DNA from 4 places in the Kitasatospora sp. NPDC058170 genome. Region 1 is predicted to be linked to each of the others. Evidence: riboswitches for the same ligand, from Rfam matches in the RefSeq annotation. Region 1 holds a riboswitch; each other region holds the start of a gene.
The links. A riboswitch is a leader RNA that binds a small molecule or an ion and turns the genes downstream of it on or off. The one in region 1 is predicted to bind cobalamin.
Positions count from the first base shown of each region.

Region 2: it holds a riboswitch for cobalamin, as region 1 does, so the genes downstream of both, ACFVVX_RS01520 (prenyltransferase/squalene oxidase repeat-containing protein) here and ACFVVX_RS29505 (peptidase) in region 1, are expected to answer to the same signal.
Region 3: it holds a riboswitch for cobalamin, as region 1 does, so the genes downstream of both, ACFVVX_RS30690 (HoxN/HupN/NixA family nickel/cobalt transporter) here and ACFVVX_RS29505 (peptidase) in region 1, are expected to answer to the same signal.
Region 4: it holds a riboswitch for cobalamin, as region 1 does, so the genes downstream of both, ACFVVX_RS04935 (cobalamin biosynthesis protein) here and ACFVVX_RS29505 (peptidase) in region 1, are expected to answer to the same signal.

Region 1 is NZ_JBHVUV010000030.1:26,917-30,507, reverse strand. Features, by position in the region: gene ACFVVX_RS29515 (serine hydrolase domain-containing protein) at 1-736, shown strand, start outside; gene ACFVVX_RS29510 (flagellar hook-length control protein FliK) at 899-1,363, opposite strand; gene ACFVVX_RS29505 (peptidase) at 1,383-2,477, opposite strand; cobalamin riboswitch at 2,579-2,717, opposite strand; gene ACFVVX_RS29500 (helix-turn-helix domain-containing protein) at 3,109-3,591, shown strand, end outside.
Region 2 is NZ_JBHVUV010000001.1:322,754-326,344, forward strand. Features, by position in the region: gene ACFVVX_RS01515 (SCO2322 family protein) at 1-373, opposite strand, end outside; gene ACFVVX_RS01520 (prenyltransferase/squalene oxidase repeat-containing protein) at 547-1,830, opposite strand; cobalamin riboswitch at 1,919-2,042, opposite strand; gene ACFVVX_RS01525 (TetR family transcriptional regulator) at 2,108-2,728, opposite strand; gene ACFVVX_RS01530 (glycosyltransferase family 4 protein) at 3,195-3,591, shown strand, end outside.
Region 3 is NZ_JBHVUV010000033.1:2,000-5,590, reverse strand. Features, by position in the region: gene ACFVVX_RS30710 (DUF3995 domain-containing protein) at 1-152, opposite strand, end outside; gene ACFVVX_RS30705 (RNA polymerase sigma factor) at 324-803, shown strand; gene ACFVVX_RS30700 (SRPBCC family protein) at 800-1,279, shown strand; gene ACFVVX_RS30695 (ArsR/SmtB family transcription factor) at 1,321-1,725, opposite strand; cobalamin riboswitch at 1,821-2,015, shown strand; gene ACFVVX_RS30690 (HoxN/HupN/NixA family nickel/cobalt transporter) at 2,048-3,223, shown strand; gene ACFVVX_RS30685 (M24 family metallopeptidase) at 3,347-3,591, shown strand, end outside.
Region 4 is NZ_JBHVUV010000003.1:85,141-88,731, reverse strand. Features, by position in the region: gene ACFVVX_RS04940 (cobyric acid synthase) at 1-634, opposite strand, end outside; gene ACFVVX_RS04935 (cobalamin biosynthesis protein) at 631-1,665, opposite strand; cobalamin riboswitch at 1,773-1,937, opposite strand; gene ACFVVX_RS04930 (helix-turn-helix domain-containing protein) at 2,179-2,892, shown strand; gene ACFVVX_RS04925 (alpha/beta hydrolase family protein) at 3,115-3,591, shown strand, end outside.

The DNA.
Region 1 (3,591 bases):
GATCTTCCCCGAGCTGTTCGACCCGGCGGTGTTCCGCGCCTGGGTCGCCGACGGCGGGCTCCGGCGCACCGTCACCGCGCAGCAGCTGGTCGCCGCCTCGGCGGCCCACCCGCCGTACTTCCCGCCCGGCTCCGAGTGGAGGTACTCCAACGTCAACTACACGCTGCTCGGCATGATCATCGAGCGGACCACCGGCCGCGGGTACGGCCAGGAGATCACCCGCCGTCTGCTGCGCCCGCTCGGGATGGACCACAGCCTCTTCCCCGGCACCGCGACCGCGATCCCCGGCCCGCACGCCCACGGGTACTGGACGATCGTCGAGGAGGCGGGGGCGGTCCGCACGACGGATGTCGACGTCACCGAGCACAACCCCTCCTGGGCCGGCGCCGCCGGGGAGCTGATCTCCACCACGGACGACCTGCTCCGATTCGAACGGGCCCTGGTGACGGGGCGGTTGCTGCCGCCGTGGCTGATGCGGGAGCTGACCTCGATGGTGCCGACCGAGCCGGGCGCGCACCAGCTCGACTACGGCCTGGGCCTGGCGCGGTTCCAGCTCTCCTGCGGGCCGGTGCTCGGGCACAACGGGGGCATCTTCGGCTTCGACACCCAGCTCTGGGGCACGGCCGACCGCCAGGTCGCGCTCTCCTACACCGGCCGCGGCGACGGGCCGGAGCAGATGGCCCAGCTCGCGGCGATGCAGGGGTTCCTGGAGGCGGCGTTCTGCGGCGGCCGCTGACGAAAGGCCCGTTGGCGAAAGGCCCGTCGACGAGAGGCCGTTGACGAGGGACCGTTGACGAGGGACCGTTGACGAGGGGCCGTTGACGAGGGGCCCGGTGACCGGATCCGGGCGGGCCCGGGTGCCTCGGCCCCTCCTGCGGGAAGGGGCCGAGGCGGGGCGTCAGGGCGCGGTGATGCCCGGCTGGGCGCCGGCGCCGAAGGACCAGCCCTCGACCTCGCCGGGCGCCGGGTTGTAGCTGCCCGCCCCCAGGCTGCTGTACGACCAGGCGCCGCCGTGCTGCGCGTGCCAGTACGACCAGTACGCGGTGCCGGTCGGGTTGGTGCAGGTGGTGGGCAGCGCCTTGATCTTGCAGACGAAGCCCGGGAAGCGCGGGTGGAACGCGTACGGGAACCCGGCGCCGGTCAGGGCGGCCAGGCCGCTGGCCGGGTCGCCGACGGCGCAGCCGGTCTCGGTGCCGCCGCCCAGGGCGGTGAAGTCGACCACGACGGTGACCCCGGTGGTCCCGCTGCAGGCGGCGGCGCTCGCCTGCGGGGCCTGGACCCCGGAGGCGCCGAGCAGGCCGGCGGTGAGGACGGCCGTGGCGGCGAGCGAGCCGAAGGTGCGGCGCGTGCGCATGGTGCTCATCCGGTGTGCTCCTGTCGGGTCAGCGGGCCGGGCAGGCCAGGACGGGGTCGGCCGGGCGGGCGCCGTGCGCGGTGAGCGCGGCGAGGCCCTTGCCGGAGAGGCCCAGGACGGCCTGGGCGGTGGCCCGGACGCCGGTGGCGGCGTTGAAGCCGGTGGCGTCGTAGGCGACGGCGCCGCGCAGCGCGGGGGCGGCCGAGCAGCCCTGCTGGAACTTGACCAGTCGGCCCCAGCCCTTGAGGCCCGGGACGAGGTGCCCGGCGGACAGCAGCGCCTCGGTGGCCAGGCCGGTGCTGTTGGCGTTCGAGGCGGCGGCGCCGGCGGCCGCGAAGCCGCCGTCGGCGTTCTGGTGGGCGGTCAGCCAGCCGAGGCCGGCCTGCGCCTTGGCCGTGCGGCCGGTGGCCGCCAGGGCCTGCGCGGCCAGTGCGGTGGCGTCCGGGTCGGCGGTGCAGGTGGCCTGGCCGAAGGCGACGGGGAAGCCGCCGTCGGCGCACTGGGTGCCGGCGAGGAAGTCGACGGCGGCCGCCGGGGCGCCCTCGGGTGTGCGCTGCAAAGAGATCAGCGCGAGCGACTGGCCGAAGGCGTTGCTGTAGTCGCCCCACTGCGAGCGGTCGGAGAACCGGCCGCTCGCGCTCAGCAGGGAGCGGAGCCGGGCCGGGAGGTCGACGCCGCCGAAGGCGTTCGGGTTCTCGCCGCGGACCTCGGCGGCCAGCAGCAGCTTGGCGGTCGCGCCCGCGTAGGCCTCGGTGGTGCCGTCGCCGAGGTATCCGGCCAGGATCTCGGGCCTGGCCAGCCAGGCGGTGGCCCGGGCCGCGGCCTGGTCGGAGCCGCCCGCGGCGGCGAAGGCGAGCACGGCGTCGATGGTGAGGCCCTGGTCCGGGTAGGCGGTGCCGTCGAAGACGCTCTCGAAGTGGTCGCCGTTGACGAGCTGGCGGGCGAGCCAGCCGGCCGCGGCGGCGTCCGGGCGCAGGGTGGCGGTACCCGGTCCCGTGGTGTGGGCGCCGGTCGTGTGGGCGCCGGTGGCCGGGGCGGCGTGGGCGGCGGAGGCGGGCAGGACGGCGCCGAGGACCAGCGCGGGTATCGCCAGGAGGCCGAGGGTCCGGTGGCGGACGGGCATGGGGTGCCTTTCCGGGCCTGGGCGCACGGGTCCACCGGATACCGGCCGGGCGGGGCCGGGCAGCCGTCGGAGCTCCGGCCCGCAGACCACGACGGGAGGAGGGGACACACAGCTCCGCCGGCGGGTACTCGGGCTCGCCGCCGACAGCCGTCGGCGGCCTACCGTTGCGGGTCAGCGCCGGATTCGGACCGGACTTCCCCCGTCGGCGGAGTTCAGAACAATGACGGCTCATCATGTCGGCGCCGCCGGGACAGGGTCAAGGCCCTGCCGCGTCACAGCCCGGGGCCGGCCCGCCATCCGCCCGCCACCCGCCTGGCACGCGCGGCCGATCCCGTGTCACCCGCCCCGCACCTGCGAGCGACCCGGCAACCGGCCCGGCAACCGGCCCGGCGGCCGATTCGGTCGTCGACTCGGTGATCGGCTCGGTGATCGGCCGTTGATCGGACGTAGAACCGCTGCATGGAGCATCAGGTCCCGGAGAAACCGGCACGTCGGCCACCGCCCAGCCACCGGGATCCGTTCGGCACACCACGGCCGGGCGGGGCTCCCGCGCCATCGGCGCAGCTGGGCGGTGGCCGACGGGATCGACCGGACCTCCGTTGTTGTCCAACGCACGGAAGGCAGACGAGGCATGGACGGCGGTCAGTCGGAGCAGTCGACGGCGGGATTCGGGGAGTTGCTCAGGGTGCGGCGCGAACGGGTCGGTCTGACCCAGCAGTGCCTGGCCGATCACGCGACCCTCAGTGTCCGGGCGATCCGCGACATGGAGAGCGGGCGGGTGCAGCGCCCGCGGCAGGAGACGGTCCGGCTGCTGGCGGACGCGCTGCGGCTGGAGGGGCGCAGCCGGTCGGTGTTCGAGGCGGCGGCGCGCCGGCGGGTGCTGGGCGAGGAGCCGGACGGCGAGCCGACCGCGCCGCCGGTGGCCCGGGGGGCGATCGTCGGGCGGGAGGTGGAGGTCGAGGTGCTGGCCGACGCCCTCGCCGTGCACGGGGACCGGCTGGTCTCGGTGGTGGGGCTCGGCGGGGTCGGCAAGACCCGGCTGGTCCTGGAGGTGGCCCGGCGGCTGCACCTCGCGGCCCGCTGGTCGGTGCACTGGGTGGACTGCCGCAGAGGT
Region 2 (3,591 bases), on a different contig from region 1:
TGGCGGAGGTGGGTACGGTGGCGCACGCGGTACGCGGTCCGGGCGGGGCCTCGCCGGAGGGGGCGTCGGCGCCGGTGCCGAAGTCCAGCACCACGGCGACCCGCTTGCGCCCCGGCTGCCCGGGGGTGTCCGCGCAGATCGCGCCGAAGTCCCCGGTCGCCCCGGGCCGGGCGGCGTCCTGTCCGCCGTCCGGGCTGACGGCGAAGCGCCAGCCGTCCGTGCTGCCGTCCGGTGGGACGTGGACCGACGGGCCCTGCTGCTGGTACGTCCAGGTGTCGCCGGACCACTTCCAGAACGACCAGTACCGGTACCCGGCGGCCTGCGCCGGCGCCGCGCCGACCATGAACAGTCCGGCCAGCAGCCCGATGAGCACGGCCGCAACGGTCGCGCGGCCGGGCACGCGCCCGGGCACCCGGGCGGGAAGACCGGCGGGCGCACGGACGGGCACCGGGGCCACCGGCCGGGCCGCCGCACGGACCGCCCCCGCCGAAGCGCCCGCCGAAGCCCCCGGCGTCGACGCGGCCGCCCGGGAGCCGGACGGCGTGGTCACAGCTTCGCGCCGCGCTTGCGCTGGAGGCTCAGCACCAGGCCGCCGCCGATGCCGATCAGCAGCCCGACGCCGAGCAGCCAGTACTGGGAGAGGCCCCCGTCCTTCTTCTCCGCCTTCGCCGGAGCGGCGCTCGGAGCGGCACTGACCGCCTTCGGGGCCGGCCCGAGGGCGGTCAGCTGCTTCACCAGGTCGGTGCCGCCGAAGTCCGCCGGGTTGCGCTGCGCCGCCTGGGCGACCAGCAGCAGGGTCGCGGTGGCCGAGGCGTCGGTGCCGCCCTTCGTCCAGGCGCCGCCCTCCTTGGCCAGCCAGTCCACCGTGCCGCCCGCCTGCTGCGGGTGCCCGCCCTGGACCAGGCTGAGCGCCGCCCAGGCGGTGGCCGTGTAGTCGGGCGTCGGCGCCGCGCCCGGGTTGGAAAGCGACAGGTGCTGGCCGCCCGCCGCGAGCTGCGCCGTGAGGTACGCGCCGGCCGCCTCCGCGGAGTCCGCGCGCGGTACGGCCTTCTCGGTGGAGCCGTCCGCGCACGGCAGGGCCTTGGGCGCGGCGTCGGTCCGGTTGGCGTTGGCCACCGGCAGCTTCCCGCCCGCCGCCGCCAGCGCGGCCTGCCCGGTGGCCAGCGCGTTCGGGGCGAGCGCGCCAGTCGGGTCCGGCTGGAAGGCGAAGGCGCCGCGCTGGTCGGCGGGCGCGGTGCAGCCGAGCTGGAACAGCGCCAGCCCGTCGAAGGCGTTCCGGCCGGCCTTGGCGACGCCCGCCGGGTCCGTCCTGGTGGCGAACAGAGCGTTCACGGCCAGCCCGGTGGAGTTGGCGTCGCCGGGGCTGCCGGGGTTGTAGGCCCAGCTGCCGTCCGCGTTCTGGTTGGCCTTGAGCCACTGGACGCCCTTGTCCACGGAGTCCTGGTGCCCGCCGAGCGCGACCAGCGCCTGGATCGCGACGGCCGTCGCGTTGCTGTCCTCGGTCGCGGCGTCGCAGGCCGCGGCGGCGTCCGCCCGGTACGACGGCCACCCGCCGTCGGCGCACTGCTGCCCGGTCAGCCAGGAGACGGCGGAGTCGGCCGGCACCACCTTGGCGCTCGCCAGCGCGGTCAGGGCGAGCGACTGCCGCCACACCCCGTCGTAGGTCGGGTCGCCCTTGCCGTACAGGCTGTCGGGGACGGCGGCGGGCGAGGGCGCGGCGGGCGCGGGCGCGGTGGGCGCGGGGGTGTCGGCGAGGGCCGGCGAGGCGGCCGCGCCGGCCAGCAGGGCGGCGGACAGCGCGGCGGCGCCCAGACGGGCGGCGGTGAGCATGGTGGAGGTGCGCCTTTCGGTGAGCGGTGTGGTGGCCCGGGTGGGCCGTTCCGTAGACCTCGACGGTGCCGGGCGCCGGTGCGCCCGGGGTGGCCGCTCGCCTCTCTCCGGGCACTCCGACTCGCCCGGCAGCAGCGCACCGGGCTCACGGTTGCGGGGTCAGTGCCGGAATCGCACCGGCTTTCCCCGGAGGAGAAACGGATGGATTTGTCGTGCCCGTCGACTTTAGCCGCCGTACCCGCCGCACCCGACCGCGCCGCACAGGAACAGGTTCCAGTCAGGGAAGGGTGAGCAGCCGGGCCGCGGTGTACAGGTCGGCGCGCACCTCGGCGATCGAGGCGCGGCCCGACAGCCAGGCCACCAGCGCCGAGTGCCAGGTGTGCTCGATCACCCGGACGGCGGCCCGCTGGCTCTCGGAGGGCGGCCCGAACTGGCCGATCGCGTCCAGGATCAGCTGGGCGGTGGTGGTGCTCACCCGGTCGACCTCGGCGCTGACCGAGCGGTCCGCGAAGGAGAGCGCCCGCACCATCGCCTCGGCCAGCAGCGGCTCGCGCTGGAGCGCGTGGAACGCCCGGGTGAGCGTCTCGGCGACCCGCGGCGCCGGGTCCGGCCCGGTCGGCGGGTGCCGCCGTACCTGTTCCTGGAGGGCCTGCAACTGCTCCAGCATCACGGCCACCAGCAGGTGCACCTTGGAGGGGAAGTACCGGTAGAGGGTGCCGAGCGCCACCTGCGCGCCCTCCGCGACCTCCCGCATCTGCACCGCCTCGTACCCGCCCCGGGCGGCCAGCACGGTCGCGGCCCGCAGGATCCGGCGCCGGCGCTCGGTCTGCCGGGCGGTCAGCGGCGGATCGGCGGGGCGCGCCTGGTCCGACGGGCGCGCCTGGTCCGACGGGCGCACGGGGTCCGACGGGCGCGCCGGGTCCGAGGGGTCCGCGGGGGGCGCGGGGTCCGCAGGGGGCACGGGGGGCGTGGCGGGCATGGGGTTCGCGGGGGTCACGGGCGACGGCAAGGGTGCTCCCGGGGCGCGGGTGGCGGTGTGCTCCAACAGGACGGGCAGGGCGGGCCGGGCGTGCGGAGGACCGGCGGGACCGGCGTGTTCCGCAGGTGTCCGGCGTGGCGGGAATCACCAGGCCGTGGCGTGGCGTGAATCACCAGCCCTGGCTCCTGACGGCAAGCTACGGGCCGGTATCTTCGAGGTCTCTCATTGTTCACATGGTCGATGACGAGCTCCACACCACACTGAAACCTGATCTACTTTAGCGACCGGCGGCGACGATGACAGCCGAAGATCGCAGCCGTGGACCACAGTCATGGATCACAGTCATGGACAACAACCACAGATGCAGCCGAGATGGGGGCCGAGGATGACCGCGCAGCCGCTGCGGATTGCCCTGCTGTCGTACCGCGGGGACCCGTTCTGCGGCGGCCAGGGCGTGTACGTACGGCACCTCTCCCGGGAGCTGGCCCGCCTCGGCCACCACGTGGACGTGATCGGTGCCCAGCCGTACCCCGTGCTCGACGAGGTCGACGGGCCGGGCTCGGTCCGCCTGGTCGAGCTGCCGAGCCTGGACCTCTACCGGAGCGACGACCCGTTCCGCACCCCGGCCGTGGGCGAGTACCGGGGCCTGGTGGACGTGCTGGAGTACGCCACCATGCGCACCGGCGGCTTCCCCGAGCCGCTGACCTTCTCGCTGCGCGCCCGCCAGTACCTCGCCCTGCACAAGGGCCGCTACGACGTGGTGCACGACAACCAGACCCTGG
Region 3 (3,591 bases), on a different contig from region 1:
GTGAACGGCACGTCGGCGTTGAGCACCACCTGCGACAGCGTCGCGGTGTCCGGCGCCGGCCAGGTGCGGCCGGTGGCCCAGTAGACGTGCAGCAGCCCGTCGGCGGCGAGCACGGTGGCGATGGCGAGTGCGGCGGTACGGCGGCGGTTCATGACGGCCCCTCGGGTGTCCCGGCAGTGTGTCGCCCCACAGGAGCCGCCCCGGCGGGCGGACGTTCCTGTGGCGAGCGTCACAGCGGAAAGCGGCGGGGGCGAGGGAACGTCCGGCCGCCGCGGCGCCTCTGATCGGACGTGGATGGTCCCGACACCCCGACGGAAACCGCCGTGCTGGTCCGTGCCGCCCAGCGCGGCGACCAGCTGGCCGTCAGCGAGCTGCTGGAGCTGGTCACGCCGTACGTGCGCCGGCTCTGCGGCCCGATCGCGCTGGACGACGGGCCGGACGCGACCCAGGAGGCGCTGATCGCGGTGTTCCGCCGGCTGCGCCAGCTCAAGGACCCGGCGGCGCTGTTCGGCTGGGTCCGCTCGATCGCCGTCCGCGAGGCCGTCCGGCACGTGCGGCGGGTCGCCCGCTGCGTCCCCGCCGACCTCTCCGAGCTGCCCCGCCCCGGCGATCCGCAGCTCGCCACCGACATCGAGGACGTCCTCGCCCGGCTCACCCCCGAGCACCGCGCCGTCCTGGTGCTGCGTGACATCGAGGGCCTGGACGAGCGGGCCACCGCCGAGCTGCTGGGCGTGGCGACCGGCACCGTGAAGTCCCGGCTGTCCCGGGCCCGACTCAGCTTCCGAAGGGCGTGGCAGCAGTGACCGAGCGCATTCCCTGGCCGGTGGCCGGCTTCGACCCGGTCCGCCGCCTGCACGTCATCGCCGCCGCCACCCCGGGCGGCGCCGTCCACGAGGCGGTGATCGACGCCCCGTTCGACCAGGTCTGGGCGGTGGCCGCGGACCTGGAGGGCCGGCTGCCGCGCTGGCTGCCCGACATCCGCTCGGTCCGCCTCGGGGAGGGCCCGGCGGAGGGCCGCCGACAGGCCCTGGTGGTCGGCCACTCCCGCCTGCGCGCCCGCTTCGACGTCGAGCTGACGCCGGGCTGGTGCCTGATGCGCAGCCGTTTCCTGCTGGGCGGCCTGGCCGCCAGGCCCGAGTCGGACGGCACCCGCTTCGCCTTCCTCGGCGCCTTCCGGCTGCCCGGCGCGGGCCCGCTCGGCCGCGCCCTGCGGCCCGTCACCGAGCCGCTCGCCGACCGTTCGCTGCACCGCTTCGAACGCCTGGTCCGGGAGGGCTGAGGCCGCGCCCCGCGGGTGCGCCAGACCGGGCCCGGGGGCGGTCAGCCCGTGGCGGCGGCCGGTCCGGGGCGCCCGGTGGCGGGCTCGTGGTGCTCGGCGGCGGCGCACTCGTCGAGCAGGGGGCGCATGGTGTCGTCCACGAGCCGGTAGCGCACCACGCGTCCGTCCTTGTCGCCGGTGACGGCGCCGGCCGTGCGCAGCAGCCGCAGCGCCTGGGAGACGGCCGGATCGCGCATACCGGTGGCCACGGCCAGGTCGCTGACGGCGAGCGGCCCGGCCCGGTGCAGGGCGAGCAGCAGCGCGAGCCGCCCGGGGTCGGCGAGCAGCGAGAACCGCTCGGCCCAGGAGCGGACGTGCGCGGTGTCGCCGATCGCGGCGATGGCCTCGCAGACCCGGTGCCCGTCGATGGTGCGCTGGCCCGCGCGGTCGGCCGGTACGAGATGCATGGGCCCATTCTTGCAGCCGCCCCGCGCGGCCGGCGGGCTGTGATCCTGGACACCTGCGCAGGTGCGCAGCCTTGCAAGGGTGCTGTTCCGGCCCCTACGGTGTTGCCCGCCGTGGTGTTCGGGAAGACCGGTGACGGACCTTCAGGGGTCCCCAGTCCGGAGCGGCCCTCGCCACTGTGATCGGGGGGAGTCGTCCGTAGCCACGACGCCACTGGGTGCCTCGCGCGCCTGGGAAGGCGGGTACGGACGCCCCGTAAGCCAGGAGACCGGCCACGGCATCTCACGAACGTCATTCCACGAGGTGCTGGAGCGTGATCCCACGATGACCCTGCCCGAAACCGCCGCTGTGCCGGCGACACCCGCGGTGCTGCCGTCCTTCCGCTGGAGGCGGGAGGACACGATCCGCACGGCAGGGCTCATGGGGGTGATCCTGGCCATGCACGTGGTGGCCTTCGGGACGCTCGTCTTCCTGGTCGCCCCGCAGGAGTACGAGGTCGGTACCCAGGTCTTCGGGGTGGGCCTGGGCGTCACCGCCTACACGCTCGGCATGCGGCACGCCTTCGACGCGGACCACATCGCGGTGATCGACAACACCACCCGCAAGCTGATGGCGGACGGCAAGCGGCCGGTCTCGGTGGGTTTCTGGTTCGCCCTCGGGCACTCCTCGATGGTGGTCCTGATGGCCGCCCTGGTGGCGGGCGGCGCCCAGCTGGCCAACACGCTGATGGACGACGAGTCCGCCACCCACAAGTGGCTCGGCGTGGTCGGCACCACCGCCTCCGGGGCCTTCCTCTACCTGATCGGCGCGCTCAACCTGGTCGCCCTGCTGGGCATCCTGAAGGTGTTCCGGTCGATGCGGGCCGGGCGGTTCGACGAGGCGGAGCTGGAGGAGCACCTCAACGCGCGCGGCTTCCTGGCCCGGCTGCTGAACCGGGCCACCCGTTCGATCACCCGGCCCGGCCAGATGTTCCCGGTGGGCATGGTGCTCGGCCTCGGCTTCGACACCGCGACCGAGGTGACGCTGATGGTGATGGCCGGCTCCGGCGCGGCGGCGGGCCTGCCCTGGTACGCCATCGTCTGCCTGCCGCTGCTGTTCGCGGCGGGGATGAGCCTGTTCGACACGCTGGACGGGACGTTCATGAACTTCGCCTACCAGTGGGCGTTCTCCAACCCGGTGCGCAAGGTGTTCTACAACCTGACCATCACCGGGCTGTCGATCGCGGTGGCCTTCGTCATCGGCACCATCGAACTGGTGGGGGTGCTGCACGAGAAGCTGGACCTGACCGACCCGGTCAGCGGGTGGATCGCCGAGCTGTCGCTGGACAACGTCGGCTACGTGCTCGTCGGCCTCTTCGTGGTGGTCTGGGGCGCGGCGATCGCCTACTGGCGGCTGGCCAGGGTCGAACAGCGCTGGACCCCGGCGGCGGGGGAGGGCGCGGTCCTGGCCCAGGCTTCGACCCCGGCTTCGACCCAGGCTTCGGCTCCGGCGGAGGGCTGAGGCCGTCGGCGCCGCCGCCCGCCCGGACCGCGAACCCGGGCGGGGCCCGGGGCCGGGGGCGGCGGCTGCCCGGTCGGGTCTGCTCGGCGGGCGGATCGGGGTGGGGCTCCGTAGGCTCGACGCATGGCTGATGCGTACGCGGGCCGGCGGGAGCGGCTGAGGGAGCACTGCAGTGCGTCCGGGGCCGATGCGGCGCTGATCACCCGGCCGGCGAACGTCCGGTACCTGACCGGCTGCCCGCCGTGCGGGGCGAGCGTGCTGCTCACCCGGGAGCGGGTGGTGCTGGCACTGCCGGACGACCTGCCGCCGGACGACACCGGGGACCGCGCGATCGGTGAGGACATCACCCAGCTGCCGGTGGCCGCCGG
Region 4 (3,591 bases), on a different contig from region 1:
GCATGTCGAGGCCGGGGGCGAGCAGCCGCCCGTCGCCCCGGAACTTGTTGACGAACCAGCCCGCCACGTGCCGCTGGTCCTCGGCCGACAGCAGCGCCAGCGTCCCGTACATCGCGGCGAACACCCCGCCGCGGTCGATGTCGCCGACCACCACCACCGGCAGCCCGGCGGCGGTGGCCAGGCCCATGTTGGCGATGTCCCGGTCCCGCAGGTTGATCTCGGCGGGCGAGCCGGCGCCCTCGCAGACCACCACGTCGTAGCGGCTGCGCAGGTCCGCCAGGCACTCCAGGGCCCGCTCCAGCAGCAGGGGCTTGCGGTCGCGGTAGTCCAGCGCGCCGACCTCGGCGACCGCCCGGCCCAGCAGCACCACCTGGCTGCGGCCGTCCGCGCCCGGCTTGAGCAGCACCGGGTTCATCGCCGCCTCGGGCTCCACCCGGGCCGCCTGCGCCTGCATCGCCTGCGCGCGGCCGATCTCGGCGCCGTCGGCGGTGACGAAGGAGTTCAGCGACATGTTCTGGGCCTTGAACGGCGCCACCGCGACGCCCTGTCGGGCCAGCCAGCGGCAGATGCCCGCGGTGACCACGCTCTTGCCCGCGTCCGAGGTCGTCCCGGCGACCAGCAGCGCGTTGCTCATGCGCTCCCCCTCCGCTTCCGTGCCGTGAGCCCCGGCAGAAGTCCTGCCGCGGGTGTCGTCGTCCGGGCCGGCGGGCGTCCCGCCGTCAGCCCCGCCCGGAGGGCCTGCCCGAGGGCGTGCCCGGCGACGGCCGTCCCCAGGGCCAGCAGCCCCACCCGGCGGGAGAGCCGGCAGGCCCGCTCGATGTCGTCCACCGTCACCGGCCGCAGCTCGCCGCCCAGGACGGGCCGGTGCTCGACCCGGGAGCCGTAGGCCAGGGTGCCGCCCAGCCGCACGCCGACCGCCCCCGCGAAGGCCGACTCGGCCTGGCCCGCGTTGGGGCTGGGGTGCGCGGAGCCGTCCCGGCGCCAGACCCGCCAGGCGGTCCGGGGCTCCGGCGAGGCGGCGACGGTCAGCAGCGCGGTCAGCCGGGCGCCCGGCCAGCCCGCCACGTCGTCCAGCCGGGCCGAGGCCCAGCCGAACCGGGCGTAGCGCGGCGAGCGGTGACCGACCATCGCGTCCAGGGTGTTGACGGCGCGGAACGCCAGCAGCCCGGGCGTGCCCGCGAGCGCGCCCCAGACCAGGGCGTTCACCACGGCGTCGGCGGTGTTCTCGGCGACCGACTCGACCACCGCGCGGGCGATCTGCTGCTCGTCCAGCGCGCTCGGGTCGCGTCCGCACAGGTGCGGCAGCCGCCTGCGGGCCGCCGCGAGGTCGCCCGCGGACAGCGAGCGGCCGATGGTGCGGGCCTCCCGGGTCAGCGAGGTGCCGCCGAGGACCGTCCAGGTCGCGGCGGCGGTGAGCGCGGCCCGGCCGAGCGGCCGGCGGCCGAGCGTCCGGTCGGCGGCCACCGCGCCGGCCGCGACGGCGCCCACGCAGAGCGCGGTGTAGGCGGCGCCGGCGCCGCGGTGGTCGCGCCAGAGCGGCCGCTCCAGCCGGCCCGCCGCGGTGCCGAAGGCGGCCACCGGGTGGCCGCGCCGGGGATCGGCGAAGCGGGCGTCGGCGAGATGGCCGGCCACGGCGCCCAGCGCGAAGGCGGCGGCGCGGGTCAGCGGGCGCACGGCGGCGGGCAGCCGGGGGCTCGGTCGGTCGGGGCAGCCTGCATCGCGTGCGTGTCCTCACTCAGGGTCCGCGCCCTGGATCGACGTACCGGCGGCGAGAGTCTCCTGGCTTCCGGGTCCGAACGCACCCCCGGGCCTCCCAGCGGCTTCTGACGGCCTGCCGGCGGCTCCCCCTGCCCCGCTGACGGGTGCGGAGGTGACTCTCCGAACGTGCTCCCCGGTGACAGTGGCGGGACCGCGCCGGACTCGCACCGGCTTCCTCTGCATGCCTCCGTATTGGCTGAAGGATCCCATCACGCGGCCGAACCGGGAGTCAACCAAGGTCACGGAGGGTTTGGTCACACGCCCCGGAGGTTTCCCGCCCCCGTCGCTACCTCCGAGTCACGCCCCCCGCAGGGGCATGACAGCCTGTGTGATCGTCCAGCGCCCTGGAGACGCCTCCAGTCGCGCTTCGTGTGTTCGGCGGCTGGGGCACCGATGCACCAAGGCCTACCGTCTGGTCCCATGCGACGCAGACGGCCCCCGGCCGTGCCCCCGGTGCCCTTCTCGCCCACGGCCGCCCGCGCGCACCGCGCCGGGCTCGGGCTGACCCCGGCCCAGGTCGCCGAGGGCATGGCGGCGCACGGCGTCCGGCTGCTGCCCACCCACGTGCTCGGCTGGGAGAGCGGCGAGCTGCGCCCCACCGAGCAGGAGTTCATCGCGCTGGCCAGGGCGCTCTGGTGCCCGCCCGCCCAGCTGATGGGCACCCGCCCGGCCCGGCTGCGGGACTTCCGGGTCGCCCGGGAGCTCGACCAGGAGGCCGCCGCCCGGCGGATCGGCGTCCCGCTGCGGCACTACCAGGACGCCGAGGCCACCGGCCGCTGGGACGGCGACGAGGAGCAGACGTACGCGCTGGCACAGGTGCTCGGCCTGACGCTGCGCGAGCTGGTCGCGGTGACGGACCGCCGGGAGGAGCTGGACCGGCGGCTGCGACAGTGCGTGGACGGCCGCTGGCAGGCGCACACCCGGGCGATCGGCCGGATCGTGCCGGTGCCGGAGGACGACCTCGCCGCGGTGCTGACGGTGCTGCAGGGCGAGTACCAGGTCGCCTCGCACTGGGGCGCCGGCAGCTGGGGCTCCCCGGCCCCGGCGGCCCGCCCGGCGCAGCCGCGGGACCGCCCGGTCGACGAGCGGTTCTGGGAGCTGCTCGGGCGGCGGCGGACCGGCATCCCGGTCTGAGGCCTCCCGGTCCGAGGTCTCCCGGTCCGAGGTCTATCCGGGTCAAAGGTGTCCGGGTCCGAGGCCGGGACCGGTCCGACCCCGGGTGACCCGGACGGCCCTGTCCGGTGGCCGTCGCCCTCCCCCGCGAGTGGACTGGGGCTGATCCGACCGACTCCCGCCGGGCGTGCGACGCCGGGAGGCGACCGGTCCAGTCCGCGACCAACAGAGCGGGGAGCGAGTATGCGTTGGGGAACCGCAGCCGTCGTGGCGGCCGCCGTCGTCGGGACCGGGGCGGCCGTCCTGGTGATCGGCCGGAAGGCGTCCGAGCGGATGGTCCACCCGGCGGCCGCGCGGCGGCCGGCGGGCCCCGTGCTGGTGCAGAGCCTCGCCGCCGGGCGGGCCACCTTCACCCGCAGCCAGGCCAGCGCCCGCCCCGGCCGCTGGGCCGTCGAGTGGGGCGAGGACGGCCACGCGGTGGTCGGCGAGATCCTGCACCAGGACGGGCAGGGCGTCACCCGGCGGCTGGAGCGCGCCGAACGGGGCACCCTGAAGGCCGGCACCGCCGTCCGCTTCACCCCCGACGTCTACCGCGGCGACCCGACGAGCGCGCTCGGCCTGGACTTCACCGAGACCGCCGCCGAGGGCGAGCTGGGCGCCCTGCCCGCCTGGTGGCTGGACGGCAAGCGCGGTACCTGGGTGCTGCTGGTGCACGGCCCG